Regions from separate parts of the Pantoea sp. PA1 genome, predicted to be linked through region 4. Evidence: riboswitches for the same ligand, from Rfam matches in the RefSeq annotation. Region 4 holds a riboswitch; each other region holds the start of a gene.
What was found. Region 4 has a riboswitch for thiamine pyrophosphate ahead of tenA (thiaminase II). Riboswitches for the same ligand answer to the same signal wherever they lie in the genome.
Positions count from the first base shown of each region.

Region 1: another riboswitch for thiamine pyrophosphate. It lies ahead of thiC (phosphomethylpyrimidine synthase ThiC); the one in region 4 lies ahead of tenA (thiaminase II).
Region 2: another riboswitch for thiamine pyrophosphate. It lies ahead of thiB (thiamine ABC transporter substrate binding subunit); the one in region 4 lies ahead of tenA (thiaminase II).
Region 3: another riboswitch for thiamine pyrophosphate. It lies ahead of AC1V0D_RS15280 (FAD-dependent oxidoreductase); the one in region 4 lies ahead of tenA (thiaminase II).

Region 1 is NZ_JBXGEE010000011.1:15,859-23,189, forward strand. It holds gene thiC (phosphomethylpyrimidine synthase ThiC) at 1-1,466, opposite strand, end outside; TPP riboswitch at 1,554-1,654, opposite strand; gene AC1V0D_RS21750 (Rsd/AlgQ family anti-sigma factor) at 1,808-2,314, opposite strand; gene nudC (NAD(+) diphosphatase) at 2,404-3,174, shown strand; gene hemE (uroporphyrinogen decarboxylase) at 3,215-4,282, shown strand; gene nfi (deoxyribonuclease V) at 4,285-4,953, shown strand; gene AC1V0D_RS21770 (YjaG family protein) at 5,017-5,607, shown strand; gene hupA (nucleoid-associated protein HU-alpha) at 5,796-6,068, shown strand; gene AC1V0D_RS21780 (DUF1481 domain-containing protein) at 6,138-6,800, shown strand; gene purD (phosphoribosylamine--glycine ligase) at 6,834-7,331, opposite strand, start outside.
Region 2 is NZ_JBXGEE010000002.1:429,262-436,592, reverse strand. It holds gene sgrR (HTH-type transcriptional regulator SgrR) at 1-1,264, shown strand, start outside; TPP riboswitch at 1,300-1,402, shown strand; gene thiB (thiamine ABC transporter substrate binding subunit) at 1,449-2,435, shown strand; gene thiP (thiamine/thiamine pyrophosphate ABC transporter permease ThiP) at 2,411-4,018, shown strand; gene thiQ (thiamine ABC transporter ATP-binding protein ThiQ) at 4,005-4,706, shown strand; gene AC1V0D_RS12765 (DedA family protein) at 4,712-5,476, opposite strand; gene polB (DNA polymerase II) at 5,646-7,331, shown strand, end outside.
Region 3 is NZ_JBXGEE010000003.1:382,217-389,547, forward strand. It holds gene AC1V0D_RS15255 (DsbA family protein) at 1-201, shown strand, start outside; gene AC1V0D_RS15260 (ASCH domain-containing protein) at 435-848, shown strand; gene AC1V0D_RS15265 (HesA/MoeB/ThiF family protein) at 857-1,825, opposite strand; gene AC1V0D_RS15270 (thiazole synthase) at 1,835-2,593, opposite strand; gene thiS (sulfur carrier protein ThiS) at 2,596-2,793, opposite strand; gene AC1V0D_RS15280 (FAD-dependent oxidoreductase) at 2,783-3,766, opposite strand; TPP riboswitch at 3,851-3,971, opposite strand; gene AC1V0D_RS15285 (ArsR/SmtB family transcription factor) at 4,079-4,396, opposite strand; gene AC1V0D_RS15290 (alkene reductase) at 4,413-5,531, opposite strand; gene AC1V0D_RS15295 (P-loop NTPase family protein) at 5,749-6,303, shown strand; gene AC1V0D_RS15300 (GFA family protein) at 6,346-6,783, opposite strand; gene AC1V0D_RS15305 (LysE family translocator) at 6,925-7,331, opposite strand, start outside.
Region 4 is NZ_JBXGEE010000003.1:108,280-115,610, forward strand. It holds gene AC1V0D_RS13965 (sensor domain-containing phosphodiesterase) at 1-868, shown strand, start outside; gene AC1V0D_RS13970 (ABC transporter substrate-binding protein) at 905-1,840, opposite strand; gene AC1V0D_RS13975 (ABC transporter permease) at 1,865-2,623, opposite strand; gene AC1V0D_RS13980 (ABC transporter ATP-binding protein) at 2,620-3,360, opposite strand; gene tenA (thiaminase II) at 3,357-4,058, opposite strand; TPP riboswitch at 4,129-4,231, opposite strand; gene AC1V0D_RS13990 (6-phospho-beta-glucosidase) at 4,338-5,768, opposite strand; gene ascF (PTS cellobiose/arbutin/salicin transporter subunit IIBC) at 5,805-7,253, opposite strand.

The sequences.
Region 1 (7,331 bases), on a different contig from region 4:
AACCAGCCAATCATGGCGGCCCCGATTCCGGAGGTAAAGTGGTCATAGCCCGGTGCGATGTCGGTGGTCAGCGGGCCGAGGGTGTAGAAGGGGGCTTCATCGCACAGGTCGAGCTGTTCGGTCATGTTGCGGCGGATCATATGCATTGGCACATGGCCCGGCCCTTCAATCATCACCTGTACATCATATTCCCAGGCAATACGCGTCAGTTCGCCCAGGGTACGCAGCTCAGCGAACTGGGCCTCATCGTTCGCATCCTGAATCGAACCCGGCCGCAGACCATCGCCCAGCGACAGTGACACATCGTAAGCGGCGCAGATTTCACAAATCTCCCGGAAATGCTGATAAAGGAAGTTCTCCTGATGATGCGACAGGCACCATTTCGCCATGATCGATCCGCCGCGCGACACGATCCCGGTCAGCCGCTTCGCCGTCATCGGGACATAACGCAGCAGGACGCCAGCGTGTATCGTGAAGTAATCCACCCCCTGTTCCGCCTGCTCAAGCAGCGTGTCGCGGAAAACGTCCCAGTTCAGCGCCTCGGCCACGCCGTTCACTTTTTCCAGCGCCTGATAGATCGGCACTGTGCCGATGGGGACCGGGCTGTTCCGCAGAATCCACTCGCGCGTTTCATGAATATAGCGGCCGGTAGAGAGATCCATCACCGTATCGGCACCCCAGCGCGTCGACCAGACCAGTTTTTCCACTTCCTCTTCAATGGAGGAGGTGACCGCCGAGTTACCGATATTGGCATTCACCTTAACCAGAAAGTTGCGGCCGATAATCATCGGCTCCGATTCCGGGTGATTGATATTGGCAGGGATGATGGCCCGTCCGGCTGCCACCTCCTGCCGCACAAACTCCGGTGTGATGCTGGCTGGCAGATGCGCGCCAAAACTGTGGCCCGGATGCTGTTGCAGCAGCACTTCACTGCGCATCCGTTCACGGCCCATATTTTCCCGCAGCGCAATAAACTCCATTTCCGGGGTGATGATCCCCTGGCGGGCATAATGCAGCTGGGTGACGCGGCGGCCTGCACAGGCCCGGCGCGGCGTCGGTAAGTGATCGAAGCGCAGATGGTCCAGCCCCTCATCAGCCAGCCGTTGCTGGGTGTAGCCGGAACTGTTTTGTGGCAGGTATTCGCTGTCATCGCGTTCCGCTATCCAGCGGGCGCGCAGTTTTTCCAGGCCGCGATGAACATCGATCTGTGCTGCGGGATCGCCATAGGCACCTGCCGTGTCGTAAACCGGCACCGCTTCGTTTGGCTCATAGGTCGGCTGCGCTTTGCTGCCACCGGTGTGGGTCGGGCTTAGTGTGATCTCGCGCATCGGAACGCGAATATCGTCACGGCTGCCGGTTATCCAGATGCGACGGGACTGGGGAAATGCACTGCCGCTTTGCAGGGAATCGATAAATTCCTGCGCCTGGGCACGTTGTTCACGACGGGTCATTTTTGGGTCAGACATAGCAATCTTCCTGTTCATGGGGAACGATGCTTGTCCGGAGTTCGGAAGGAGTAGCGGTATCGGCAGCATAAGAATGCTGGCATACCGTAAAAATTTACTCTTGTTCCCTTCGCAGGTTCTAACCTGATCAGGTTCCGCGGATCCCGAATTAACGGTCTCAGCCCGGCTGGGCACTCCGACAAGAAGCGCTTTCTACACACCAATCTGACCGGCAGATCGGGCGTAAAAATCGTGTTTTTCACAGCAAAAAATAAAAAAGGTTCGTCGGCGTAGTGGCCTCGGAACCTCTTCAGCATAAAAGGGCGAGTGGATAATCTCAACCCTTTTGGTGGTGATACCGGTTAAGCGGGACGGGCAATCTGACTGTCATTGGCAACCGGCGGGGTAGCCAGCTGATTATCCCATGCCAGCTGGATCAGCTTATCTTCCAGCGTGAAGCGCGACTCCAGCACTTCGCCCACTTCTGAAAGCGCCTGCTGGAAAGTCATGCAGTTTTCATCGTCTATCGCCTGTTGCAGGTGACCATCATAGAGCTGCATCAGCCGCTCGGTGTTGGCTTCCAGTGGCGGATAGATCTGCGCAGCCGCAATCATCGGGCTGTCACCGTTCATTTCACTGATAACACGTTCATAAATACTGAAGTGACCGGCCGAAAGATAATCGACCAGGCTGTGACAGAAGTTGTCCAGCGCCTGCTCATCGAGACGGGTCAGGGCTTCTTTGTTGGGCTTCAGGCCGACCAGATGATAATAGGTCACCAGCAGCTGGCGACGGGCTTCGAGCCAGGAATCGACCAGCTCATTACTGCCACCTACGCGTTCAGCCAGGACGTTTAACTGGTTAAGCATATCTGACTCCATGTGAGTTATAGTTGTTTATCAACACACTTAACATCAGGGCTTCAGCGTACGATTTGACGCTAAGGATGACGAAATAAATGCAATGCGAAATCTCAAGCGTAGACGCTGGATGGTGGATTGTCAGCCATGAACAGAAACTTTGGTTGCCACAAGGTGATTTACCCCACGGAAACGCCGAAAATTTTGGTCTGACTGGCAGTAAAGCACGCCTTATCGGAGAGTGGCAGGGCGAAAATGTCTGGCTGATTTGTGCGTCACGCTCTGCCGATATGTTCTCCGTGCGGCAGTTGATCGATCAGGATGTCGGACTGTTTCAGCTGGCGGGGCGGGGGGTGCAGCTGGCGGAGTTTTACCGCTCTCATCGCTGGTGCGGCTACTGCGGCCATGAAATGCATCACAGCAGGCATGAATTTGCCTGCCTGTGCAGTCATTGCCGTGAGCGTTACTATCCGCAAATCGCCCCCTGCATCATCGTGGCTATCCGTCGCGGTGATGAAATCCTGCTGGCAAATCATGCCCGCCATCGCAACAAGGTCTATACCGTGCTGGCCGGCTTTGTGGAGGTCGGTGAGACGCTGGAGCAGGCCGTAGCCCGCGAAGTGATGGAGGAGAGCAACATCCGCGTCAAAAACGTGCGCTATGTGACCTCTCAGCCGTGGCCCTTTCCGCAATCCCTGATGACCGCCTTCATGGCGGAGTATGACAGCGGCGATCTGCAGCATGATGGCAAAGAGCTGCTGGATGCGGCCTGGTTCCGTTTTGATGACCTTCCCCTGCTGCCTCCACCCGGCACCGTGGCACGCCGCCTGATTGAAGATACTGTCGCCCTGTGCCGCGCTGAAGTGTGAAAGTGCTACACTACACGCCTGTTATTGAGAGAGTGTTGAGATGAGTGAACTGAAGAACGATCGTTATTTGCGTGCCCTGTTACGTCAGCCGGTGGATGTCACGCCGGTATGGATGATGCGACAAGCCGGGCGCTATTTGCCGGAATACAAAGCGACACGCGCCCAGGCGGGTGATTTTATGTCGCTGTGTAAAAACGCCGAGCTGGCCTGTGAAGTCACCCTGCAGCCGCTGCGTCGTTTTCCGCTGGATGCCGCCATCCTCTTCAGTGACATCCTGACGATTCCGGATGCGATGGGACTGGGACTCTATTTTGAAACCGGCGAAGGCCCGCGTTTCTCAAACCCTGTAACCTGCCGCGCTGACGTTGATCGCTTGCCGGTGCCCGATCCGGAGATGGAGCTGGGCTATGTGATGAACGCGGTTCGCACCATCCGCCGCAATCTCAATGGCGAGGTGCCACTGATCGGCTTCTCCGGCAGTCCATGGACGCTGGCCACCTACATGGTGGAAGGCGGCAGCAGCAAAGCGTTTACCCGAATCAAAAAGATGATGTATGCCGAGCCTGCTACGCTGCATGCGATGCTGGATAAGCTGGCTGACAGCGTCATTCTCTATCTCAATGCGCAGATTCGCGCAGGTGCCCAGTCGGTGATGGTCTTCGATACCTGGGGCGGCGTGCTGACCGGCCGTGACTACCGCGAATTTTCCCTTCACTACATGCACAAAATTGTTGATGGCCTGCTGCGTGAAAATGATGGCCGCCGCGTGCCGGTGACGCTGTTCACCAAAGGCGGCGGACAGTGGCTGGAAGCGATGGCCGCCACCGGCTGTGATGCGCTGGGTCTCGACTGGACCACCGACATTGATGATGCGCGCCGTCGCGTGGGCGATAAAGTCGCGCTGCAGGGTAATATGGACCCCTCTATGCTCTATGCGGCACCTGAGCGTATTGAGCAGGAAGTGGCCGGTATTCTGGAGCGCTTTGGTTCCGGCACCGGCCATGTCTTTAATCTGGGGCACGGCATTCATCTGGATGTGCCGCCGGAAAATGCCGGTGTCTTTGTTGATGCTGTGCATCGTTTATCACGTCCCTGGCATCAGGAGTAATCATGGATATTGCCGCACTTCGCGCTGAGCAGTTACAACGCGCCGCTGACGTGGTGCGTGACGATGATTTTGATGTGTTACCGCCTCGCTATATCGGCGGGGCCGACGTAGGTTTTGAGCAGGAAGGCACGATCACACGCGCAGCGATGGTAATCCTGGAGTACCCATCGCTTCGGCTGGTGGAGCATCGCATCGCGCGTATTGAGACGACGATGCCCTATATCCCGGGCTTTCTCTCCTTCCGGGAATATCCGGCCCTGATGGCCGCCTGGGAGATGCTGGAGCAGAAGCCGGACCTGCTGTTTGTGGATGGACACGGGATTTCGCATCCCAGACGGCTCGGCGTTGCCTCGCATTTTGGTCTGCTGGTGGATGTGCCTACTATCGGGGTCGCGAAAAGCCGGCTGTGTGGTCGTTTTGCCGATCTGGATGCGCAGCCGGGCAGCCGCCAGCCGCTGATCGACAAAGGTGAGCAGATTGGCTGGGTATGGCGCAGCAAGCAACGCTGCAACCCGCTGTTCGTCGCCACCGGCCACCGTGTCAGCCTGGATACTGCGCTGCAGTGGGTCGAAAACTGTACGCGCGGTTACCGTTTGCCGGAACCGACCCGCTGGGCCGATGCAGTGGCGTCGAACCGTTCCGCTTTCCAGCGCTGGCAAAACGCGCTTTAACACTGTTTGTGCTGCGCTTTTGCAGTTACACTGCGGCCAGCGAAACGAATAAGAGCCACCTTTATGTTACAAAATCCCGTTCATCTGCGTCTGGCGAAGCTGGAAAGCTGGCAGCATCTGACGTTTATGGCCTGCCTGTGCGAGCGTATGTACCCCAACTATCGCGCATTCTGCGAGCAGACTGAATTTGCCGATCCGGCACTCTATCGCCGCATCCTTGATCTGATCTGGGAAAACCTGACGGTTAAAGATGCGAAGATTAACTTCGACAGCCAGCTGGAAAAGCTTGAGGCTGCCATTCCCGATGGCGATGCGTTTGAGGTCTATGGCGTCTATCCGGCTATCGATGCCTGCGTGGCCCTGAGCGAAGTGTTACATGCCCAGCTGAGTGGTGAAACGCTGGAGCATGCGATTGAAGTCAGCAGGACATCCATTACAACGGTTGCCATGCTGGAAATGACGCAGGCTGGACGCGAAATGACCGATGAGGAGCTGCGTGAAAACCCGGCTATCATCGATGAGTGGGACCTCCAGTGGGAGATTTTCCGCCTGCTGGCGGAGTGTGAAGAGCGCGACCTTGAATTGATTAAAGGTCTGCGATCTGACCTGCGTGAAGCGGGAATAAGTAACATCGGTATAAATTTCCAGCAGTAAGGCGATAAAACGTGACTTCAGGCCCGAATTAGCGCGCCTGGAGGCTTCACATTGGCCCCCTCTCTGGTCTACATTTGGGGGGCTGAAAATTGTGGCTATCGGTGCGTGCAGGCAGAAGAGTGCCAGAATATGGCTTTTCCCTCGCACTCGTTGCTTAGCAAGCGATAAATACACTTTAAGGATAACTTATGAACAAGACTCAACTGATTGATGTGATCGCAGAAAAAGCTGACCTGTCTAAAACTCAGGCCAAGGCAGCGCTGGAATCTACTCTGGCTGCGATCACTGAGTCTCTGAAAGATGGTGATGCTGTACAACTGGTTGGTTTTGGTACTTTTAAAGTGAACCACCGCGCTGAGCGTACCGGTCGTAACCCGCAGACTGGCAAAGAGATCAAAATCGCTGCAGCAAACGTACCGGCATTCGTGTCTGGTAAAGCGCTGAAAGACGCCGTTAAGTAAGACGTCGCACTGCGGTTAAGCTTTAAAACAGGGGGCGTTTCGCCCCTTTTGTTTAAGAGGCCAGCCATCATGACCCCGCTGTTTCAGCGTTTAGCTGTTCTGTTTCTCTCCCTGTTTCTGTTTAGCTGCAGCTCTGTTCCGGATATTCCCCCCTTTTCTGCCAGTGGCTATCTTGCCGATCGTGGTGTTGTGCGCATCTGGCGTAAAAACAGCGATCACCAGTCTGTCCATATTCGTACGATCTATACGCCGTTCAGTGGCGGTGAGGGCGAGGTGACCGATTATGTCTGGCTGGAAGAGGCGCTGATCAGCGTTCAGCGCCAGGTAAAAGGGAAGCAGCCTGATGATGTCACTCTGCGCTTTGACCAGGCGGGCGGCCTCAATTTTATGCAGCGTCAGCTGTCAGACCGGCGTGAAGCCGTGAGTGCGGATACGGTGGAACTCTATAAGTTTGACGCTCAGCGGATGCGTAACCTGAGTGATGCGCTGTTAAGCGGTCGGGTATTCCTGAGGCAGGGACACTGGCTGGGCAACAATCTGCTGGAGAGTTGTGAAGGTCAGCAGGTCAGGCCCGCTTTTGATGCTGATGCCCTGCGGATACTGACACAGCAGCAGCGCAGCGCCCCTGCACCGCTGATGGTGTCATGGCTGGACGCGCCGGAAGGCATTCAGCTGTTGCGGATCAGTCAGCAGGATGAGTGCGCGCAGCAGCCGACAGAAGATGATATGTAAAAATAAAAAGGGGGCACCCGGTGCCCCCTGAATTTATTTGCGATTAATGGCGCGGTAGCCAATATCGCGGCGGCAGAAGCTGCCCTGCCATGAGATGGGCTGTGTCAGCGCATAAGCCCGCTTCTGGGCCGCAGCGACATCCTCACCCAGTGCGGTAACGCACAGCACGCGGCCACCGCTGGTCAGCACCCGATCCTCTTCCAGCCGGGTTCCGGCGTGAAAGACCTTGCCGTCCGCAACCTCTTCCAGTGGCAGACCGTGGATCTGATCACCCTGACTGTAGTCACCCGGATAACCGCCCGCCGCCAGTACCACACCGAGCGCAGGACGCGGATCCCACTGCGACGTTTTCTGATCGAGTTTACCCTCACAGGCGGCCAGGCAAAGATCGACCAGATCCGACTGCAGGCGCAGCATGATCGGCTGGGTTTCCGGATCGCCGAAGCGGCAGTTGAATTCGATCACTTTCGGCTGCCCGGTCTGATCGATCATCAGACCAGCGTAGAGGAAACCGGTGTAAACGTTGCCTTC
Region 2 (7,331 bases), on a different contig from region 4:
GCTGCCTGGCTCGCCGCTGCGGCGCTCTGAAACGCACATTGCCCGGCAGATTTTTAATGGGCTGACGCGGATAAATGAGGAAAACGGGGAAATCGAGCCCGATATCGCGCATCACTGGCAGCAGACCTCCCCGCTTCACTGGCGCTTCTTTCTGCGTCCGGCCATTCGTTTTCATCACGGTCGGGAGCTGGAGATGGCGGATGTTATCGCCACCCTGGAGCGTCAGCGCCCTCATCCGCTCTTTTCCCACATTGCGGAGATCTCCTCACCCGCCCCCTGGACGCTGGATGTGCATCTGAGCCAGCCCGACGACGGCCTGCCCTGGCTGCTGGGCAGCGTCAGCGCGATGATCCTGCCGCGCGAGTGGCCGACGATTCAGGATTTTGCCCGCCAGCCAGTCGGCACCGGCCCCTACCGGGTGATCCGCAATCATGAGAGCCAGCTGAAGATTGAAGCCTTTGATGATTACTTCGGTTTTCGCGCCCTGATCGACGATGTCTCTATCTGGGTGCTGCCCGACATCAGCGATGAGCTGGTCTATGCCGGTGTGCGCCTGCAGGGGGACGCTGCGGATGAGATTCAGGAGGAGAGCCGCCTTGAGGAGGGCTGCTACTATCTGCTGTTTGACCAGCGTTCAGAGCAGGGCCGCAGCGAGGCAGTCAGGCGCTGGGTCAGTTATCTCTTTAACCCTATCGCCCTGCTCAACCACGCGGGCGTCGGCTATCAGCGATACTGGTTTCCGGCTTATGGCCTGCTGCCGCGCTGGCACCACCGCCGGGACCTGACCCCGGTCGAAAAGCCGCCCGGCCTGACCCATCTGACGCTGACCTGGTACAGTCAGCACGTGGAGCATGAGGGCATCGCCAATGCGCTGCGTCCCCTGCTGGCCCAACAGGGCGTCACCCTGGAAACCCGTGAGATCAGTTATGAAAGCTGGTATCAGGGCGACGCGGAGAGTGATATCTGGCTCGGCAGCGTCAACTTTACCCTGCCGCTGAACTGGTCGCTGTTTGCCCAGCTGTATGAGATCCCGCTGCTGCATCACTGCCTGCCGATTGACTGGCACAGTGACGCGGCCCGCTGGCGCGAGAAAACGCTGCCGCTGGCCGAGTGGAGCAAACAACTGGTTGAAGACGCGGGCCTGCATCCGCTGTTTCATCACTGGCTATTGCTGGAGGGCCAGCGCAGCATGCGTGGCGTGCGGATGAATACCCTGGGCTGGTTTGATTTTAAATCGGCCTGGTTTGCGCCACCGGCACTGTGACGCTTTCGCCACGGCGCTGAAATGACTAGAATGTGACGTTCTCAACGGGGTGCCGCCTGCCACCAGCAAGCAGCTGAGAGAGACCCGTCGAACCTGATTCGGTTAATACCGACGTAGGGATTTGAGAGGCCGCTGTGCTCAGATCCTTTGCGACTCATCCCCTATTCTCCTGAAGGAGCGCAAAGTGTTAAACAAAGTTCTGCCGGTATTGCTGTTACTCTCCGCCCCCGTTCTGGCGGCTAAACCGGTCCTCACGGTCTACACCTACGACTCCTTCTCTGCCGACTGGGGCCCTGGCCCGGCGGTAAAAAAAGCCTTTGAGGCGCAGTGCAACTGTGAGCTGAAATTCGTCACGCTGGAAGATGGCGTCTCGCTGCTGAACCGCGTACGGATGGAAGGCAAAAACAGCAAAGCGGATCTGGTGCTGGGGCTGGATAACAATCTGGTGCAGGCGGCGCAGAAAACCGGTCTGTTTGCTGAAAGTCAGGTCGACACCGCAAAACTTACCCTGCCTGGCGGCTGGCACGACACCACCTTTGTGCCGTTTGACTATGGCTACTTCGCCTTTGTCTATGACAAAACCCGGCTGAAAAACCCGCCCAAAAGCCTGAAAGATCTGGTCGACAGCCCGGAAAAGTGGCGGGTGATCTACGAAGATCCGCGTACCAGTACCCCCGGCTTAGGCCTGCTGCTGTGGATGCAGAAGGTCTACGGCGACCAGGCTCCGCAGGCGTGGCAGAAGCTGGCGCAGAAAACCGTAACGGTGACCAAAGGCTGGAGCGAAGCCTATGGCCTGTTCCTGAAGGGCGAAGGCGATCTGGTGCTGAGTTACACCACCTCTCCGGCTTACCACATCATCGAAGAGAAAAAAGAGAACTACGCCGCCGCCCCGTTTGCCGAAGGACACTATCTGCAGGTGGAAGTGGCCGCACAGTTAGCCAGCAGCAAACAGCCTGCGCTGGCACAGCAGTTCATGCAGTTTATGGTCTCGCCTGCGTTCCAGCGCACCATTCCCACCGGCAACTGGATGTACCCGGTGATCGATACGCCGCTGCCTGCCGGTTTTGCCAGCCTGACGGTGCCGTCCACCGCCCTGCAGTTCTCGCCTGAAGAGGTGGCCACACAGCGTTCAGGCTGGATCAGCCAGTGGCAACGCGCCGTCAGCCGCTGATGCCGCGCTGGCTGATCCCCGGCTCGCTCGCCACGCTGCTGCTAACCGGCGTGGCGCTGCTGGCCTTTGGCGCACTCTGGATGGCCGCGCCAGGCCTGGAGTGGCGCAGCGTGCTGCAGGATGCGTATCTGCGGCATGTGATCGGCTTCTCTTTCGGTCAGGCGCTGCTCTCCGCCCTGCTCTCCCTGCTGCCTGCCGTGCCGCTGGCGCGTGCGCTCTATCGGCGCCGTTTTCCCGGCCGCCAGCTGCTGCTGCGTCTCTGTGCCATGACCCTGGTCCTGCCGGTACTGGTGGCGGTGTTTGGTCTGCTGACCGTCTATGGCCGCGTTGGCTGGCTGGCCCAGCTCTGTCAGCTGCTGGGCATCGGTTATCACTTCTCACCCTATGGTCTGCCGGGCATTTTGCTGGCGCACGTCTTCTTTAATCTGCCGCTGGCGACGCGTCTGATGCTGCAGGCGCTGGAGAGCATTCCGGCCGAGCAGCGTCAGCTCGCGGCGCAGCTCGACCTGCGCGGCTGGCACCATTTTCGCCTGCTGGAGTGGCCGTGGCTGCGGCGTCAGTTGCTGCCGACCGGCGCGCTGATCTTTATGCTCTGCTTTGCCAGCTTTGCCACCGTGCTGTCACTGGGGGGCGGGCCGCAGGCTACCACGCTCGAACTGGCGATTTTCCAGGCGCTGAGTTATGACTACGATCCGGGCCGTGCCGCGCTGCTGGCGCTGATTCAGCTCGGCTGCTGCCTGACGCTGGTGCTGCTCAGCCAGCGCTTCAGTAAGGCGATCCCCGCCGGCACCCGTCAGCTGAAGGGCTGGCGCGATCCGCAGGATTCATGGGGCGCACAGCTCAGCGATGCGCTGCTTATCCTGCTGGCGCTGCTCCTGCTGCTGCCTCCGCTGGCGGCAGTGATTGTGGAGGGCCTGCATGGCGGCGTGCGCGGTGCGCTGGCTCAGCCTGCTCTCTGGCGGGCAACCCTGACCTCATTACGCATCGCCACCGGGGCCGGATTGATCTGCGTGGTGCTGACCATGATGCTGCTCTGGAGCAGCCGCGAGCTGCGTCTGCGCCAGCATCCGGCGGCGGCCACGCTTATCGACACCAGCGGAATGCTGATTCTGGCGATGCCGGGCATTGTGCTCGCCACCGGCTTTTTCCTGCTGTTCAACGCCACCATCGGCCTGCCCGACTCCGCCGAAGGGCTGGTAATGTTTACGAATGCGCTGATTGCCATTCCCTATGCGCTGAAAGTGCTGGAAAACCCGATGCGCGACGCCGCAGAGCGGTACGGCAGACTCTGCGATTCACTGGATATTCAGGGCTGGAACCGGCTGCGGCTGATCGAGTTGCGGGCACTCAAACGTCCGCTGGCCCAGGCGCTGGCCTTTGCCTGCGTGCTGTCGATTGGTGATTTTGGCGTGGTGGCGCTATTTGGCAGCGCCGACTTCCGCACGCTGCCGTTCTATCTCTATCAGCAGATAGGCGCCTATCGTGGCGCTGATGGTGCAGTCACCGCCCTGCTGCTGCTGCTGCTCTGCTTATTGCTGTTCACGCTAATGGAAAAATTACCGGGCCGCCATGCTGACTCTTGATAACCTTACCTATCTCTACCAGCATCTGCCGATGCGCTTCAGCTTCAGGGCCACACGCGGTGAACGCATCGCGATTCTCGGCCCCAGCGGCGCGGGTAAAAGCACCCTGCTGAGCCTGATTGCCGGTTTTCTGCCGGTGAATCAGGGCACCCTGCTGATTGACGGTCAGGAGCACACCCACACTGTCCCGGCCCGACGACCGGTTTCCATGCTGTTTCAGGAGAACAACCTGTTTCCGCACCTCAGCGTGCAGCAGAACATGGCGCTGGGGCTGCACCCGGGGCTACGACTCAGCGCGGAACAGCAGCGGCAGCTGACTGCGCTGGCTGAACAGGTGGGATTAGGCGATCTGCTGTCACGCCTGCCAGGCGAACTGTCGGGCGGCCAGCGCCAGCGCGTGGCGCTGGCCCGTTGCCTGTTGCGTGACCGTCCGGTACTGCTGCTGGATGAGCCCTTTTCCGCGCTGGACCCCGCCCTGCGCGGCGAGATGCTTCAGCTGGTGCGTTCGGTGTGTGAGGCGCGCAGCATCACGCTGCTGATGGTGTCACACAGTCTGGAAGATGCGCAGCAGATCGCGCCGCGCAGCGTGGTCATTGTGGATGGCCGGGTTTACTGGGATGGCGAAACCCGACAGCTGCTGTCGGGCGACACGCGGGAGGCCGACGTACTCGGCATCCCGCGTCGTTAAGCGGCTCAGGCGATGAAAACCTGCCACAGCAGATGGCGGAAAACCGGCATCATCGGATGGAACTGGATCGCGACGAACGCCGCCACGGCGATCGCCAGCCCCAGCGGGCCAGCCCAGCGCAGGCGCGCCGGAGGCAGCCAGGCGGTGGCCCAGTCACGGCTTTTGCCACTGCGCCACCAGCGCCAGCCTAACCAGCCGCCAAGCCAGATCAGCAGCGCTGCGCCCAGTAACAGCCATTTAAAGCTGCCGCCCTGCGCCGCTTTTGGCACGTCAATCGCCACCCCGGCCAGAATGCCGGGCAGCAGATAGATCGGCGGCCAGAGAAGACAGCCGATGAGATTGGGCGGCAGAAATTTACGTACCGGCAGCTCCAGCATACCCGCCGCCAGCGGGATTAGCGGCCGCGTGGGGCCGACAAAACGTCCGACCAGGATGGTAAACATACTGTGCTGATGCAGGGCATGCTCGGTTTTATCCAGCAGGCCTTTGTACTTTTGCAGATACTTCCAGCGGTGCAGCGGCCCCTGGAATTTCCAGCCGATACCGTAAGAAACCCAGTCACCGATCAGGCAGCCCGCAAAGCCCGCCGCCCAGGCAGGATAAAGGCCAAGCTCGCCACTGCCGACCAGCGCGCCCAGGCTGGCCATCATCACCGTACCTGGCAGCAACAGCCCGACCAGCGCCAGCGACTCCAGAAACGTCACCAGCGCAACGGCAAACAGCGCCCACTCCAGGGACTGCGTAATCAGTTGTTGAATCCAGGCTTCCATAGTGGTCCTTAGTCAAAGCAGAAGGCTGGATTGTCCAGAGCCAGCCACACAGCGTCAAGGCAAGAATTGTAGGACAATGTTGACAAATCGTGGCGACAGGAACTGTATAAATATCCATGATATACTCAGGTTGTTTACTTATCCCTGAAACATGGCGTCCGGAGAACATCTGACTATGCCCCGCGCAGGTTTTCTGCTCACCCGCCACTGGCGCGACAGCCCGAATGGCACCGAAATTATCCTCTGGCTCGCCACTGATGCGGGCGCGCAGCGCGTGGTGCTGCCTGTGCAGGAGTCTGTCGCTTTTGTGCCTGCGGAATATCAGGCGCAGATCAGCGAGGTGCAGAGAGAGGAACGCCAGCTGCGTATCCAGCCGCTGGCGCTGAAAGATTTTCGTCACCGTCCGGTGCTGGGCCTCTACTGCCAGCAGCATCGTCAGCTGCAGCGCATCGAAAAACGGCTGCGCGAACAGGGAATTCCGATCTACGAGGCGGATATCCGTCCGCCGGAACGCTATCTGATGGAGCGCTTTATTACCGCCCCCGTCTGGTTTGATGGCGAGCAGCAGGGCGACACGCTGGTCAACGCGCGGCTTAAGCCCCATCCCGACTATCGCCCGCCGCTGAAATGGGTCTCGCTGGATATTGAAACCACCCAGCATGGCGAGCTCTACTGCATCGGACTGGAGGGCTGCGGTCAGCGCCAGGTCTATATGCTCGGCCCGGCTAACGGCGATGCCAGCACGCTGGATTTCGACCTGATCTATCTCGACAGCCGGCCACAGCTGCTGGAAGCCCTGAACCAGTGGTTTGCAGAGCATGACCCGGATGTCCTGATTGGCTGGAACGTGGTGCAGTTTGACCTGCGGGTGCTGCAGAAACATGCCGACCGCTACGGCATTCCGCTGCGTCTTGGCCGCCAGCAGACGGCGCTGGAGTGGCGGGAACATGGCTTCAAGCCGGGCGTTTTTTTCGCGCAGGCCAGCGGCCGCCTGATCATTGATGGCATTGACGCACTGAAGTCGGCGTTCTGGGATTTTCCGTCGTTCAGCCTGGAGTCGGTGTCGCAGCAGCTGCTGGGAGAAGGCAAAGCGATCGACAATCCCTGGCACCGCATGGAGGAGATAAACTGGCGGTTTGCCAACGATAAACCGGCGCTGGCGCGCTACAACCTGAAAGATTGCGAACTGGTGACGCGGATCTTTCACAAAACGGCGATCATGCCGTTTCTGCTGGAGCGCGCGGCGGTCAATGGTCTGGCCGTGGACCGCCATGGCGGTTCGGTGGCGGCGTTCAGTCACCTCTATATTCCGCGCATGCACCGTGTCGGGTTTGTCGCGCCTAACATGGGTGAGGTGGCCCCGGAAGCGAGCCCGGGCGGTTATGTCATGGATTCGCGTCCCGGTCTCTACGACTCGGTGCTGGTGCTGGATTACAAAAGCCTCTATCCGTCGATTATCCGCACCTTCCTGATCGATCCGGTGGGCCTGGTGGAGGGTCTGGCTCATCCTGATGATGCGGATTCGGTTGCCGGTTTCCGGGAAGCGCGCTTCTCTCGCCACACCCACTGCCTGCCGGCGATGGTTGAACAGATCTGGCTGGGGCGCGAAGCGGCGAAAAAACAGAACAATCAGCCGCTGTCACAGGCACTGAAGATCATCATGAACGCCTTTTACGGAGTGCTGGGCACCAGCGCCTGCCGCTTCTTCGATCCGCGACTCGCCTCCTCAATTACCCTGCGCGGTCACGCCATCATGCAGCAGACCCGCGCGCTGATCGAAGCGGAAGGCTACGACGTCATCTACGGTGACACCGACTCCACCTTTGTCTGGCTGAAGTCGGCCCACGATGAGGAG
Region 3 (7,331 bases), 270 kb from region 4:
CGCCTGAAAACCTACAGTGGCGTCGACGCCATGGCGGCATTTGATCGGCCCGATTTGCAGAATGCCATCAAGTGGCACTGCAAATACGCCCGCCAGAATGGCATTCACGTCTCTCCTACCTTTATGGTTAACGGCCTGGTGCAGCCTGAGATTAGCAGCGGTGATGACATTGAGCAGTGGGCGAGCTTCCTGAAACGCTAGTTCGTCTCTCCTGAGTCACTGCTTTGCCTGACAGCGGCGCTTGTGCACGACATCGGCGGGCAAAACGGCTTATCCCGGAGATTCGCCTGTTTTCCTGCCGGAATGCCGGGTAAGCTGTTCGGCGACAAGCAGCCTGCTCCGCAGATAGCGCTGTTGCAGAGAGAACGGCTGCACACCTTTTCGGTGCCTCTGCAATGATGCAGGCACGCACCCACTTTCATAAGGATTTGCTGATGGCGATGACGCTGGAACAACTGCAGGAAAAATATCCGGATGCGATGGTCGATGCATTCGGTGATTCACCCGAGCTGGCGAACGCGTTAAGTACGCTGATTATTGCGGGTAAAAAAGTGGCCACCTGTGGGTCGGCAGCCAACTGGCAGGATCAGGAAAAACTGCCCCAGCCGGGCGGTTACAGCATTGTTCTCAACGGTGAACAGCAGCCCGTCTGCGTGATCCGCACCACCGGGCTGTTCCTGACGCGCTTTGACCGGGTGACGCCGGAGATGGCGATGCTTGAAGGTGAAGGCGATCTCAGCCTCGACTACTGGCGTCAGGAACATCAGCGATACTTTCAGCGGGAAGGCTCTTTTCACCCTGAGATGGAGCTGATTTTCGAAACGTTCCAGCTGGTCGAGGTGATCTGAACCGGCAGTTACAGCGCCTTTGCCGCCATCAGCGCCAGACGCGTGACCCCGCGTGCGGCAAGATTTTCAGCCGCACGCGCGGCCCGCATTCCGCTGGCGCACACCAGGACCACGCGTCGATCGGCAGGCGGCTGCCAGCCGGCGATCTGCTCTGGCAGAATGCGCAACGCCCCTTCCGCCACGCTGACCGGGGCCTCTTCGGCGCTGCGCAACTCCACAATGCAGTCCTCACCGGTAAGCATGGCCTGGTCGATGAACGGCGTGCCCGGCGCCTCCGGTTCCGGGGCATCGTCAAAGCGGAACTGTCGCATATGCCACGAGGCCAGGTCGCAGTGGATCATACAACCCAGCGGTGAAGGCGTCAGTTTCAGCAATACCGTGAGCACCATCTGTGCCTGCATGGCCCCCAGCGTGGCCACCGCAGGCCCCATAACGCCCGCGGTGTTACAGTCAGCCGATGCAGTGGGCAAGTGCGGAAACAGCGCGCGATAGCCGGGCGCACCGCCGCAGAATCCGCCGACATAGCCTTTACGCCCCAGCACTGAGGCGCAGATCAGCGGCAGGCCGCGCGGATAACAGGCGTCCGAAAGCTGATAGGTAATGGCAAAGTTATCCGCCGCATCCACCACCACATCAATCTCCGCCAGTGCCTGCGGCAGCAGACTGGCGCTCAGTGACTGCGGATGCGCGTCGACTTCACACTCAGGGTTTCGCTGCGCCAGTGCCCGCTGCGCGCAGCGCGCTTTTGGCTGCCCGACATCGTCCACGCCAAACAGCGTCTGCCGGTGAAGGTTGTGCAGTTCAACCCGATCGCCGTCGTAAAGACGAATGAACCCTACCCCGGCACCTGCCAGCAGGGGCAGCAGCGTGGCACTGAGACCGCCCGCGCCCACAACCAGCACCCGCGCCCTGCTCAGTCGCTGCTGCCCCGTATCACCAATTTCCGGTAACATCGTCTGTCGCTGATAACGATCCATTGTCGCTCCTTAACTGAACTGTGCCAGACCAAACAGGGGCGTGGAGGCCGACGCCATATCGCGCTGCTCCATCAGCCCGGCCTGAAACGCCTCATGTCCCCCATGGATCGCGGCGGCAAAGGCACCGGCCATCCGGACCGGATCGCGAGCTTTTGCTACGGCCGTGTTGAGCAACACGCCATCAAAGCCCATCTCCATCGCCTGAGCCGCCTGGCCCGGCGCGCCGATCCCCGCATCAATAATCAGCGGAATATCCTTAAACCAGGCACGCATGGCGCGCAGCCCCTCAATATTGCGCAGTCCCTGGCCGGAGCCAATCGGCGCCCCCCAGGGCATCAGCACTTCACAGCCGGCTTCCAGCAGTTTTTCACCAACAATGAGATCTTCCGTGGTGTAGGGAAACACCTGAAATCCGTCAGCGCAGAGAATGCGGGCGGCTTCCACCAGCGCAAAGGGGTCGGGTTGCAGCGTATCGGCATGACCAATCACCTCCAGCTTGATCCAGGGGGTATCAAACAGTTCACGCGCCATCTGCGCCGTGGTGACCGCCTCCTTTACCGAATGGCAGCCGGCCGTATTCGGCAGAATGCGTTTGTTGAGCTGTTGCAGCAGCGTGCGAAAGGCCGCGCCTTCCTGCCCCTCCCGTCGCAGGCTGACGGTAATGATCTCCGCGCCTGACGCGTCGATCGCCTGATGCAGAATCTCCGGCGAGGGATAACCGGCGGTGCCGAGCAGAAAACGGGATGTCGGTGCAAACTGATAGAACATGATTAACCTCCCTGCATCGGGGACAGAATTTCCAGCTGATTCCCGGCCTCAAGTCGCTGGCTGGCGTACCGGGTGCGCGGCACAAACTCACCGTTCAGGGCGGTGGCGACGGTGCGCGGATCGATCTGCTGCTCCTGCATCAGCTCCGCCAGGGTCGTTGCGTCGGTTTCAATCGCGCGTCCGTTGAGTTCAATTCGCATGGGGTGTCTCCTGAGTCAGTCGCCGCATAAGGTTTTCAGCCATTATCGGGGCCAGTAAAAAGCCGTGTCGGTAGAGGCCGTTGAGCGAGAAGCGGCCATTTTCGTAGCGCACCTCCGGCAGATTCTGCCGGTAAGCAGGACGCAACCCGGTACCGCTCTCGACGATCCGTGCTTCAGCCAGCGCCGGATGCAGGCTGTAAGCGGCGCTCAGCAGCTCCATCATCGCTTTCGCGCTAATCGGGCTGCTGTCATGGCTTTCGACCATGGTGGCACCCAGCATGAAGTGCCCATTGGCACGAGGCACCAGATAGCAGGGAAAGCGCGGATGGAGCAGCCGGACGGGACGGGAGAGGCAAATATCGGGGGTATGGAGGATCACCATTTCGCCGCGCACGGCACGCAACGCGGGCTGCTGATCGGCGGCATGGATGCCGCGACAGTCGATAATCTTTCCGCCGGGCTGACCGCTGTGAAACGGCACGCCCGCTTCTTTGAGCGTATCCTGCAGCTGCTGCAGCGCCCGACGCGGGTCGAGATGCGCTTCCCGGGCGAAGAAAAGGCCGCGAGCGAAGCGGTTTTCCAGCGCCGGTTCAACGTCGCCGGGGGCCACCCACTGATGCTGCTGCGTCATGCTGGCAAAACGCGTCAGCTCACGGCTGTCACGCGGCGGTGCAACCACCAGCGTGCCCTGCTGCACCACACCATCCACACGCTTTGCCCACCAGCCCGCGGCATGCTGGCCCCATTCGATCACCTCTGGCGGTGCACTTTCTGCCTCGCACCAGGGCGCGAGCATGCCGCCCGCCCAGTGCGAGGCTGCCCGGCAGTCAGGCTGAGTAATAATTTCGACAGCTTCTCCCCGTTCCGCCAGCAGGGTGGCGACACAGAGTCCGGCGACACCGCTGCCCAGCACCGACCAGCGGCCCTGGCTGCGTGCTCCGGAAGAAGAGAGATTCAGGATTGAGTGGGTCACATTCGCCTCGTTATCCGTTAACGAAGACCCGTGATACAGAGGGAATAGGCAGAAGCGACGCGAATGCGCTCCTGCGGCAAGTATCTGATGCGATACCCGTCTTCCTACGCCAGTATCAACTGGGTCAGGTTCTAAGGGTCGCTGAGCCGCGCGGGTGCGCTATCAGCCTCTCAGTCTCTCCGGCGAGACTCCCCTGACGGGTTTAGTTGTAAGTGAAGCGAACAGCTTCGTCAAGCAGTGTGCAGGGGCGCGACGCAGAAAGAGAGAAACAAGGAAAGATGTCGTTACCGGATCAGAGGCGCGCGGCGACGTCTATAGCAGCGCCTGCAGGGAGTGCGTCACCGCGTCGGTGACTTCCCGAATACGCGGTTCGGCACGGCGATAGTAGGTCCATTTACCCACTTTGCTGGTTTCCACCAGTCCGGCACCCTGCAGGGCTTTCAGGCATAACGAGGTGGCGGGCTGCGATAAGCCCGCCTTGTTCTGGATGAGACTGGCACAGACGCCATACTGGTCGAAGGGATAGAGCTGGGCATAGCCTGCAAACGCTTCGTCAGGGTTTTTGAGCCACATCAGCACGGCCATTCTGGTGGGATTGGCCAGTAACTTCAGGGCCTCTTCGGGTGACATGCCGCCTCACAAAACATCAGGATGGATAAACAGGGTAGTCAGTATACCCTTTCTCCGTTCCGCCATACAGGGAGGCGTGATCCACAGGATTCAGCGGATTGCCTGCTTTAATCCGCGCGGGCAGATCGGGGTTGGCGATAAAGGTGCGGCCAAAACCAAACAGGTCACCCCAGCCTTTATCCAGCATCCGCTGTGCTTTTTCGGCGGTGTAACGGCCTGAGTAGATAATGGGCGAGCGGAAGGTTTCCCGCAGCGCAATCCGGAAGCTCTCCGGCAGGTCAGGACTGTTATCCCAGTCCGCCTCGGCGATAGAGAGATAACCGATTTCCAGCTCATTGAGCAGCTGCGCGGCGCGGATATAAGTCGCATGCGGATCACTTTCGACCAGGCCCAGATAGACACGATCTTCGTCCGTGCTGCTGAAAAGCGGGGCAAACCGAACGCCGACACGATGACTGCCAAAGACCGAACTTACCGCTTCAACCACTTCACGCAGAAAACGCAGACGATTCTCAGGCGAGCCACCATATTCATCCGTGCGGAAGTTGGTGTGCTCAGAAATAAACTGATTAATCAGATAGCCGTTGGCGGAGTGAAGCTCAACGCCATCGAACCCGGCCGCTTTGGCATTTTCCGCCGCCCGCCGGTAAAGCGCCACAATCTCTTTTACTTCCGCGTTCGTCAGTGCCCGCGGCTCGCTGGGCGCGGTTAACATTCCGGCACCCGGTCCGGTTTCAATAAAGACCCGGACGTTATCGGCGGCTATCGCTGACGGCGCAACCGGGGCCTCTTTTCCTGGCTGAAGCTCATTATGGGACACCCGCCCCACGTGCCAGAGCTGGCAGAAAAGAGTGGCACCTTCCTGATGTACTGCTTCGGTGACTTTTTTCCAGCCCGCAATCTGCGCTTCACTGTGTATCCCCGGCGTCCATGCATAGCCCTGCCCGCGAGGCTCAATCTGGGTGCCTTCAGTGATCATCAGTCCGGCACCGGCGCGCTGGCGATAATATTCCACCATCATCGGACCGGGAACATTGCCTGGCTGCTCACTGCGGCAGCGGGTCAGCGGCGGCAGAACGATGCGGTTACGGAGCTGAAGGTCGCCCAGGCTCAGGGGGGTAAAAAGTGATGGCATGACTAAAAAATCCTCTGGTGTTTGAAGAGGCGACATTATATTTACACATTTAAATTTGTAAATGTGTTTGTGGGATTTTTATTTGTCCTGTGCCCGATTTTATCAGGTTATGAGAGACTTATCGCCAGGCGATGAACCTGTGGGGTAGGATTGCTGTTCCGGATGCAGACGCAATTACCCTCATAGCGCATCTATCGGAATTAACAGGGAGCTATTTGTGAACAGGCTAATCTCGTCAGACGCGCTGGGACCACGCATCTGTATTCTCGGGCCCTCTAACAGCGGAAAATCCACGCTGGCTGAGGCCCTGTCACGCAAAACAGGTCTGCCTGTGGTGCACCTGGATCAGTTGCATCATATTCCAGGCAGTCAGTGGGTGCCCAGGGAGCCGGACGTGTTCCTGCGTTTACACGCCGAAGCAGTCAGTCAGGAGAGATGGATCATGGAAGGCAACTACACCAAGTGTATTGAAGCACGACTCGCCCGGGCAACCGGACTGATTCTTCTGGATGTCAGCGTGCCCTTAGCGCTGCTGCGCTATGTCCGGCGATGCTACTCCTCCACCCCGAGGATCGGGGGACTCAGGACTCACAGAGAGCCGGTAAGCCTGGCGATGATAAACTACATTGCCCGCATCGCCCCTCAGAACCGGAAGCGGCACAGGCAGCTCTATGACTCGCTCACGCTGCCAAAACTGCTGCTCAGTTCTCCTCGCGCCATGAATATCTGCGCGGAAGAGTGGGGACTTCAGCTAAAACACCCTGGAACATAACCAGCCAACGGCCAGGAATGCAGACAGAAACCCTCAGAGAAACTATGGCGATTCATCAGCAAGTTTCAGATGGGTCAACAGCGCCGTCAGCGACGGCACCGGTCCGGCATGGGTGGTTGCTGAGCGGGTCGTGTCCCAGGGCATCGCATCATCAGTGCAGAAGTCGCCGACACACTGCATATCCAACGCCTCATTGAGTAAACCCACCGGAATCCAGACATAAGGCCTGTCCCGCAACGGGTTGGGCACGGTGGAGCCACAGCGGGTGCAGAAATCGTTGCGATAACCGCTGGCTTTTTGCCATGACGCCAGGTGATCTTCTCCGCCAGTCCAGCGGAACTCCCCCGCTTTCACCAGCGTCGCCAGGTTATAACCGGTTCCGCTCTGCTTTCTGCACAGCGAACAGTGACAACGGTAGTAAAGCGTGGGTGGCGCTGCCAGCTCAAAAACCACCGTTTCACACAAGCACGAGCCTTTCATTTCACCGCCTTGTTGATGTAATGAGAGAGGCCACCGCTGCGGATGCCCCCCTGATCGCAGTGACACCCTGGCGAAACCGTTGTTTGCATCAGCACAGGGTGTGCCATTTTCATGCAGAAGTCGCGAACGGCCATCCCCGACTTAGTGGCGACTGAACACCAGTTTCAGCCCCGCCAGCGCAAAGCAGCAGGCTAACAGCGCCTCCAGTCCGCGACGGATGCGGCGATAGAACGCGCTCATCACCGCCGTCGAGAAGAGCAGCGCATATCCGCCGAACACCAGCAGACAGATCGTTGCACAGCCAGCGATGATCAGCGGTACCGTGGAGGCAGCCATATCGGGCTTCAGGGCAAAAGACATGATCGCCACCCAGGTGAGAATCGCCTTGGGATTGCCGACATGCATGAGTATTCCCTGGCGAAACAGTCTGCCCCAGGCGACCCGCTCAGTGCTGGCATCAATGTCTGTCGCTTCCGTGCGGCGCAGGGCCGATTTACCCGCTTTAAATGCCAGCCAGAGCAGATATAACCCGCCGCCAACCTTCAATA
Region 4 (7,331 bases):
AACGGTGCGTCAGGCAGTGAGCGCGCTGCACGAAGCGGTTGATGAGAACATCAGCGCAATGGTGTTTGATGAGAGCTACGATACACGTCGCACCGATGACTTTATGATCATGAACGATCTGGCGCAGGCGCTGCATAAAAATGAAGAGCTTTATCTCGCCTGGCAGCCCAAAGTCTGCCTGAGAACCGGCAAAACCGTCGGGCTGGAGGCACTCATCCGCTGGAATCACCCTGAGCGGGGTGAACTTTTTCCTTCAGAATTTATTCCGTTAGCGGGTAAAACGAATCTGATTTCCGACCTCACCAACTGGGTCATCGATCACACGATAGAGCAACTGGCGCGCTGGAATCGCGAATACGATCTGATTCCGGTCTCCATTAACGTCAGTGAACGTGATTTCTCAAAAGCAGATTTTGCCGACAACCTGCTGGCGAAATTGACGGCCGCGCAGCTCCCGGCCTCGATTATGGGTATTGAATGTCTTGAGAATGAACTGATCACCAAAAGCGATGTGGGGATCAAGGGGCTGGAGGCACTGAAATCGCACGGCTTTGTCATTTCACTGGATGATTTCGGCGTAGGCTACAGCAACATCAGCTACCTGCAAGATATCCCGCTGGATGTGATCAAAATCGATCGCTCCCTGATCTCGCGCATGGGTGAGGATGAGGCATCTAAAATCATCGTCAGGTGCATTATTCAGATGCTGAAAGAGCTCAACTACACCGTTCTGGCGGAAGGGGTAGAGACCGAGTCGACGCTGGCACTGCTGAAAAGTTACGGCTGTGACGAAATTCAGGGTTACTTCTTCTCAAAACCGCTGCCCGCCAGTGACATCGAACACTGGCTCTATCAGAAGGTCCGCTAGGAAATCGGCCCGCGGCGCACGCTGCGGGCCGGTCTCTTATTCGCTGTCAGTGGCGTAGCGATCAACCGGGGTCATGCGTTTAATCAGCTGGTTATCGAAGAGAAATTGTTCATAAGCCTGATAGCGTGCGCGATCCAGTTTTGCCGGATCGGAGGCGAACAGCGGCAGCGTCGCCATCCATGACTGGTGATTCAACGACGTATTCAGTTCCGGATGGGCGAGGGCAAACTGTTGCCAGCTCGCTTCAGGCTGGGCCTGTAACGTCGCATTTCCCTTCTTCAGTGCCCGCAGAAATTTTCTGATCTTTTCTGAATGCGCCTCATCCCGATGGGCAACGATGATCAGCTCGTCATAAGCCGGAACGCCATAATCCTCAACGTTAAACACCATCGGATCTTTCCCCTGATCTTTCATCTCCAGCGCTTCGATGTTGCGATAGCCACCGATCACCGCATCCACTTTTCCGGTCAGCAGGGCGCTGGTGAGCTGAAAGTTGACGTTAATCAGCGTCACCTGATCGGCCTTTACTCCTTCATGGCTCAGCATGGTCGCCAGCGTCGCCTGCTCAATACCGCTGACGGAATAGCCGATGCGTTTGCCTTTTAACGCCCCCGGACTCTTCATCGATCTGTCGAGTGTGATCAGCGTATTCAGCGGCGTATTGATCAGGGTGCCGACCCGCATCAGGGGCAGGCCCTGGTCGGCGAAGAAATGCAGCTGAGGCTGGTAAGTGATGGCTAAGTCTGCCTGCTTTGCGGCCACCAGGCGCGGCGGCAGCGCCGGGTCGGAAGGGGGAATGATGCTGACCTCCAGCCCCTCTGCGGCAAAGGCGCCGGTCTGCTGTGCCACCACGATCGGCGCGTGATCGGGATTGATATACCAGTCGAGCACCAGCGTCAGTTTTTCCATTGCCTGAAGGGGGGTGGCGAAGGCGGCACCCAGCAGCAGGGTAAAGAGCGGTATTTTCGTCATACTTTTTCTCGTCAGTTAAGGTCATTAATCCGTTTCGGGGGCCCAGCTAATCAGGCGACGGAGCAGGAAATCGATGAACAGCCACAGCAGCAGCGTCATCAGCACCAGAATGAACAGGGCGGCAAAGCAGAGATCACTCTGCATCCGGGCATTGGCATTCAGCATGACGTAGCCCAGTCCTTCCGCTGAGCCGACCCACTCTCCGATAATGGCGCCAATCGGGGCCACCGCGGCCGCCATCCGTAAACCGGATCCCAGCGCGGGCAGTGCCGCCAGCAGCCTGACATGACGCAGCTGAGCCGCGCGTGAGGCGCCCAGCGTGCGGGCCAGATCGAGATAGCCGGGCGGGACGCGGCGCAGGCCATCAAAAAAGGCAGAGGTCACCGGGAAAAAGATGACCAGCACCGCCATTGCGACTTTGGCGCTCATCCCGAAGCCGAACCAGAGCACCAGCAGGGGCGCCAGCGCAAACACCGGGATCGCCTGGCTGGTGATCACCAGCGGCATCATCCAGCGCTGCAACCGCGGTGAAAAGGACATCCCCAGCGCCAGCAGGGCGCCCAGCAGCACGCCCAGTGCCATGCCGCTGAGGATCTCCGTCAGGGTGATGAGGCTGTGCTGGCTGAGATAGCGGGCGTTCTGCCAGAGCGCGGTGGCGACCGCCGGGGGGGAGGGCAGCAAAAAAGCGGGTACGGAAAGGGAAATGAGCCACCACAATCCGATGAGGCCTGTAAAAAGCGTCACACCACGGCGTAGTCCGCCAGATCGTTGTTCTGACGTCATCCGGCTAACCTGCTCAGCTGATTCAGCAGGGCAGCCTGACTCCGGATGACGCTGACATCCTCTGCCGCCCGTGGAGGCTGCCCCTGGAGGGAGGGAGAGGCTTCGATACCCGTCGGGCCGATCACCAGCAGATGATGACTCAATCGACAGGCTTCTGCGGCATCATGCGTTATCAGCAACACGGTGTGCCCGGCCAGCACTTCCGCGGCCAGCGTCTGAATCTGACTGCGGGTCAGGGCATCCAGCGCAGAGAAGGGTTCGTCCATCAGCACCACGGGCTGGCGGGTATAGAGGGTGCGAGCCAGTGCGGCGCGCTGACGCATCCCGCCGGAGAGCGTCGCGGGCCGTGCGGTGGCATAACGACTCAGACCGACACGCGCCAGCAGGTGCTGTGCCCGCTCACGATCCGGCTTCTCCCCGTTCAGGCGGCTGGCCAGACAAACGTTCTGCTCCACTGTCAGCCACGGATAGAGCAAGTCCTGTTGTCCCATCCAGGCGATGCGTCCGGTCAGCGGCAGGCCATCACTGCCGCTGACCTGGCCGGAGGAAGGCGGTAACAGACCGGCAATCACCCGCATCAGACTGCTTTTACCCACGCCGCTCGCCCCCAGCAACGCTGTAAACTGGCCACCCGCGATCTCCAGAGTGAGCTGGCTGAAGAGCTGCTGCTGACCCAACCTGAGTGACAGCTGACGGATTGCGATACCAGGCGGCGCCGAACAGGCTGACGCAATCATGGGCGGACCTGCAGACTGGCCGCATGATTCAGTCCCATCTGCCAGAACGCGGATTCCAGCCGTGTGGCGGTAGTAAAAATCTGCGCCAGTGAGGCAAAACGCTGCTCAGCCGCACGCTCGCCCGCCAGGGTTTCAAACAGCGAAAGGGCGTTGCGAACGCCGTTCAGATAGGACTCATCGCCGTAGTTTTCTATCCACGCCGCATAAGGATTATCGCTGAAGCGGGTTGCAGGATCCTGTAGCAGGGTCAGACCCGTTTCAGCGTACCCGGCGACACAGGGCATCAGCGCGGTCAGCAACTCCAGCGCATCGCCGCTGTGCCCCACATCCAGCACATAGCGGGTGTAGTTGAGCGTTTCCACCGCCTCCGGTTCGCTCGCCATTGCCGCTTCGCTGATGCCCCACTGCTGGCAGTAGTCCAGATGCAGCGGCAGTTCGCTGACGATGGCGTTGAGCGACGCCGTCGCGCTGCGCAGGGCGTCCGGTGCGGAGAGCTTGCTTATCAGCAGGCCCCAGGCGCGGGCGAAGTGCAGCAGAAACAGATAATCCTGGGTGAGATAATGGCGAAACGCGGCGGGGGGCAGCGTACCCTGACCGAGCTGCTGTACAAAGTCATGTGCCACATAGGCGTACCAGTGAGGGTCAGCCTGCTGACGCAGACGACCGTAAAAGCCGGTTTCGAAAAGCGGATGTGTCATCAGATCTCCTGTCACAATGGAGATCCGGGCATACGGGCTGGAACAGGGAGTGATGCAGGAGATGACGCAGAAATATCTGCCGACCCGTCCCTTCGCTGGCATGACCCAGATCAGGTTCAAAGGGTTCGGCTTACGCCATCTCAGCCCATAACAGGACACCCCTCGGAGACATCGGTTATACGATAATTACCGGCAGAGTACAACGGCAGGTTGACTGCAAACCTGCGGCGTCGCTGACAGGCGTATCACCGCAGACACAACACTCAATAAGTGACGTTGTCACTCAAGATCGGCTCCGTTGCTGGCAATGACCTTCTTATACCACCAGAATGACTTCTTACGCGTGCGGGCCAGCGTACCACGCCCGAGATCGTCACGGTCAACATAGACAAAACCGTAGCGCTTACTCATCTCACCGGTTGAGGCCGCCACCAGATCGATGCAGCCCCAGCTGGTGTAGCCCATGACCGGCACGCCATCTTCAATCGCGTCACCCATAGCGCGGATGTGTTCACGCAGATAGCTGATGCGGTAGTCGTCATGGATTTCGCCACTGGCATCGGGTTCATCGCGTGCGCCCAGACCATTTTCGACCAGGAAAAGCGGCTTCTGATAGCGGTCATACATCATGTTCATGGTGATCCGTAATCCGAGTGGATCGATGCCCCAGCCCCATTCACTGCGCGGCACATGGGGATTCGTCAAAGACTTCACCACATTGGCGGCGCTGCTGTTCTGCTCGTTCATCTCCGCCGAGGCGCAGCGTGAGGCGTAGTAGCTGAACGAAACAAAATCGACGCTGTTTTTCAGAATTTCCGCGTCACCCTCCTCGATCTTCAGCGTTACGCCTTTCTCCCGAAACAGCCGGGCCGCGTAGGCGGGATAGGCGCCGCGTGCCTGCACATCGATAAAGAAGAGGTTTTCACGATCTTTCTCCAGCGCGGCCCAGACATCCTCCGGTTTACTCGACCAGGGGTAGAAGTTGCCGCCCGCCAGCATGCAGCCAACCTGGTTAGCCGGATTGACCTCATGCGCAATGCGGGTCACCTGCGCGCTGGCGACCAGTTCATGATGCGCCGCCTGATATTTCACCTGCTCCGGATTTTCGTCTGGTTCAAACACCAGTCCGGCACCGGAGAAGGGGCTGTGGAGCAGGATATTAATCTCGTTGAAGGTCAGCCAGTACTTCACCAGACCATCAAACGCCTCGAAACAGCTGCGGGCATAGCGGGCAAAAAAGTCGATCATTTTACGGTTACGCCACGAGCCATACTCCGTCACCAGATGCATCGGCACATCGAAATGGCAGAGGGTGACCAGCGGTTCGATCTGATGTTTCCGGCACTCTTCAAACACCGAACGGTAAAAAGCAATGCCTTCCGGGCAAGGTGTCAGCTCATCGCCGTTGGGATAGAGACGGCTCCAGGCAATCGAGGTGCGGAACACGCTGAACCCCATCTCCGCCATCAGCGCGATGTCCTCCCGGTAACGATGATAAAAATCGATCGCATTATGGCTCGGGTAGAACTCGTCGTCGCGAAGCGCAAACCGTTTTTCAAGACCGAGTTTGACCGGCATCCGATGCGGGCCATGCGGGATCATATCGACGGTGGTTAACCCTTTTCCGCCTTCGCGAAAACCGCCTTCGCTCTGGTTGGCGGCCAGTGCACCGCCCCATAAAAACCCTTGCGGAAACCTTGATTCAGACATGCATTCCTCTTTTCCGGGTCGGTAAGACCCTTTCCTTTAGTGGCTGTTAATGGCGTTGACGCGTTCGGGTACGGCTGCCGGTTGTGTCGTGGTGGTGGCGTCGGTTTCAGGGATATCTTCAAAGCCTAACAGCAGCGTCAGCACAAACGACAGCACCACAGACAACACCATCACCGCGCCGACCCAGACAATACTCATCGGGCTGGTGGGATCAAAAAACTGCACGCTGGTGAACAGGCCAGGCGACGCCATCGAGTGGCTGGCCAGCCCGCCAATGCCTGCTACCGCGCCGCAGATAAAACCGCTGATCAGACAGGCGACGAGCGGGCGTTTCAGCCGGACGGCCACACCATACAGCGCAGGTTCTGAAATGCCGGCAACGATAGCGGAGGCCGCCGCCGCGAGCGCGGTCTGACGCAGTTCCCGGTTTTTGGTGCGGAAGGCTACCGCCAGAGACGATCCTCCCAGCGACAGGTTGGCACCAATCTCGGAGGGCATCACCATGCCCTCTTTGCCGGTTTCAGCAATGGTCTGAATGATGGTCGGGGTAAACACCCGGTGCATACCGGTCATCACCAGCAGGGGCCAGATCGCGCCCATAATCGCGACCGAGAGCCAGCCGAGATAGCCATGGACGGTGTAGACCAGCGCAGAGATGCCGCTGCCGATCCAGATGCCAATTGGACCAATCAGCACGATTGCGATGGGTGCGGCAATCAGCACAATCAGCATCGGTTTCAGGAAGTTTTTGGTGACGGCCGGGGTAATGCGGTCCACGCCGCGCTCAATGTGTGACAGGATCCAGGTCATCACCAGCGCCGGAATCACCGTGTAGGTATATTTCACCGCCGTGACCGGAATGAAGGCAAATTCCACGGCCTGACCCTGCGCCGCTTTCGCCATCAGATCGATAAAGTTAGGGTGCACCAGCACGCCAGCAATGGCGATCGCCAGCGACATATTGGTTTTAAACTTCAGCGCGGCAGAGGCGGCTACCATCACCGGCAGGAAGAAAAAGGCCCCGTCGCCAATCACGTTGAGGATCACCAGCGTGGAGGAGCCTTTTTCAAACACACCGGCCATATCCAGTATCATCGCCAGCAGCTTAACCATCGACCCGCCGATAATGGCCGGGATCAGCGGTGACATCGTGCCGACCAGCGCATCCAGAATGCCTGCGCCGATGCTTTTCAGCGTGATTTTGCGTTTCACCGGCGTGGATGAGTCGGCGGCAGGGGATCCCATCGCCTGCAGCGCCTGAAAGGCCTGAGAGACGTTATTGCCAATGATCACCTGACACTGGGTGTCGTTGTGAACCACGCCCATCACGCCATCGATCGCTTTCAGCCGGGGATAGTCCACCTGGGTTTCATCTTTCACCACAAACCGCAGTCGGGTCATGCAGTGCGTTACGGCTTCGATATTGTTGAGGCCGCCTAGCGCATCGACGATGGCGCGTGACACCTCGGCATAGTTTCTGGGCATGATCGCTCTTCTCTGTAGGGTAAATCGGTCAATGTTGTTATGTTTTTGCGCCTGCATGCAGGCAGATAGGAAACCGGT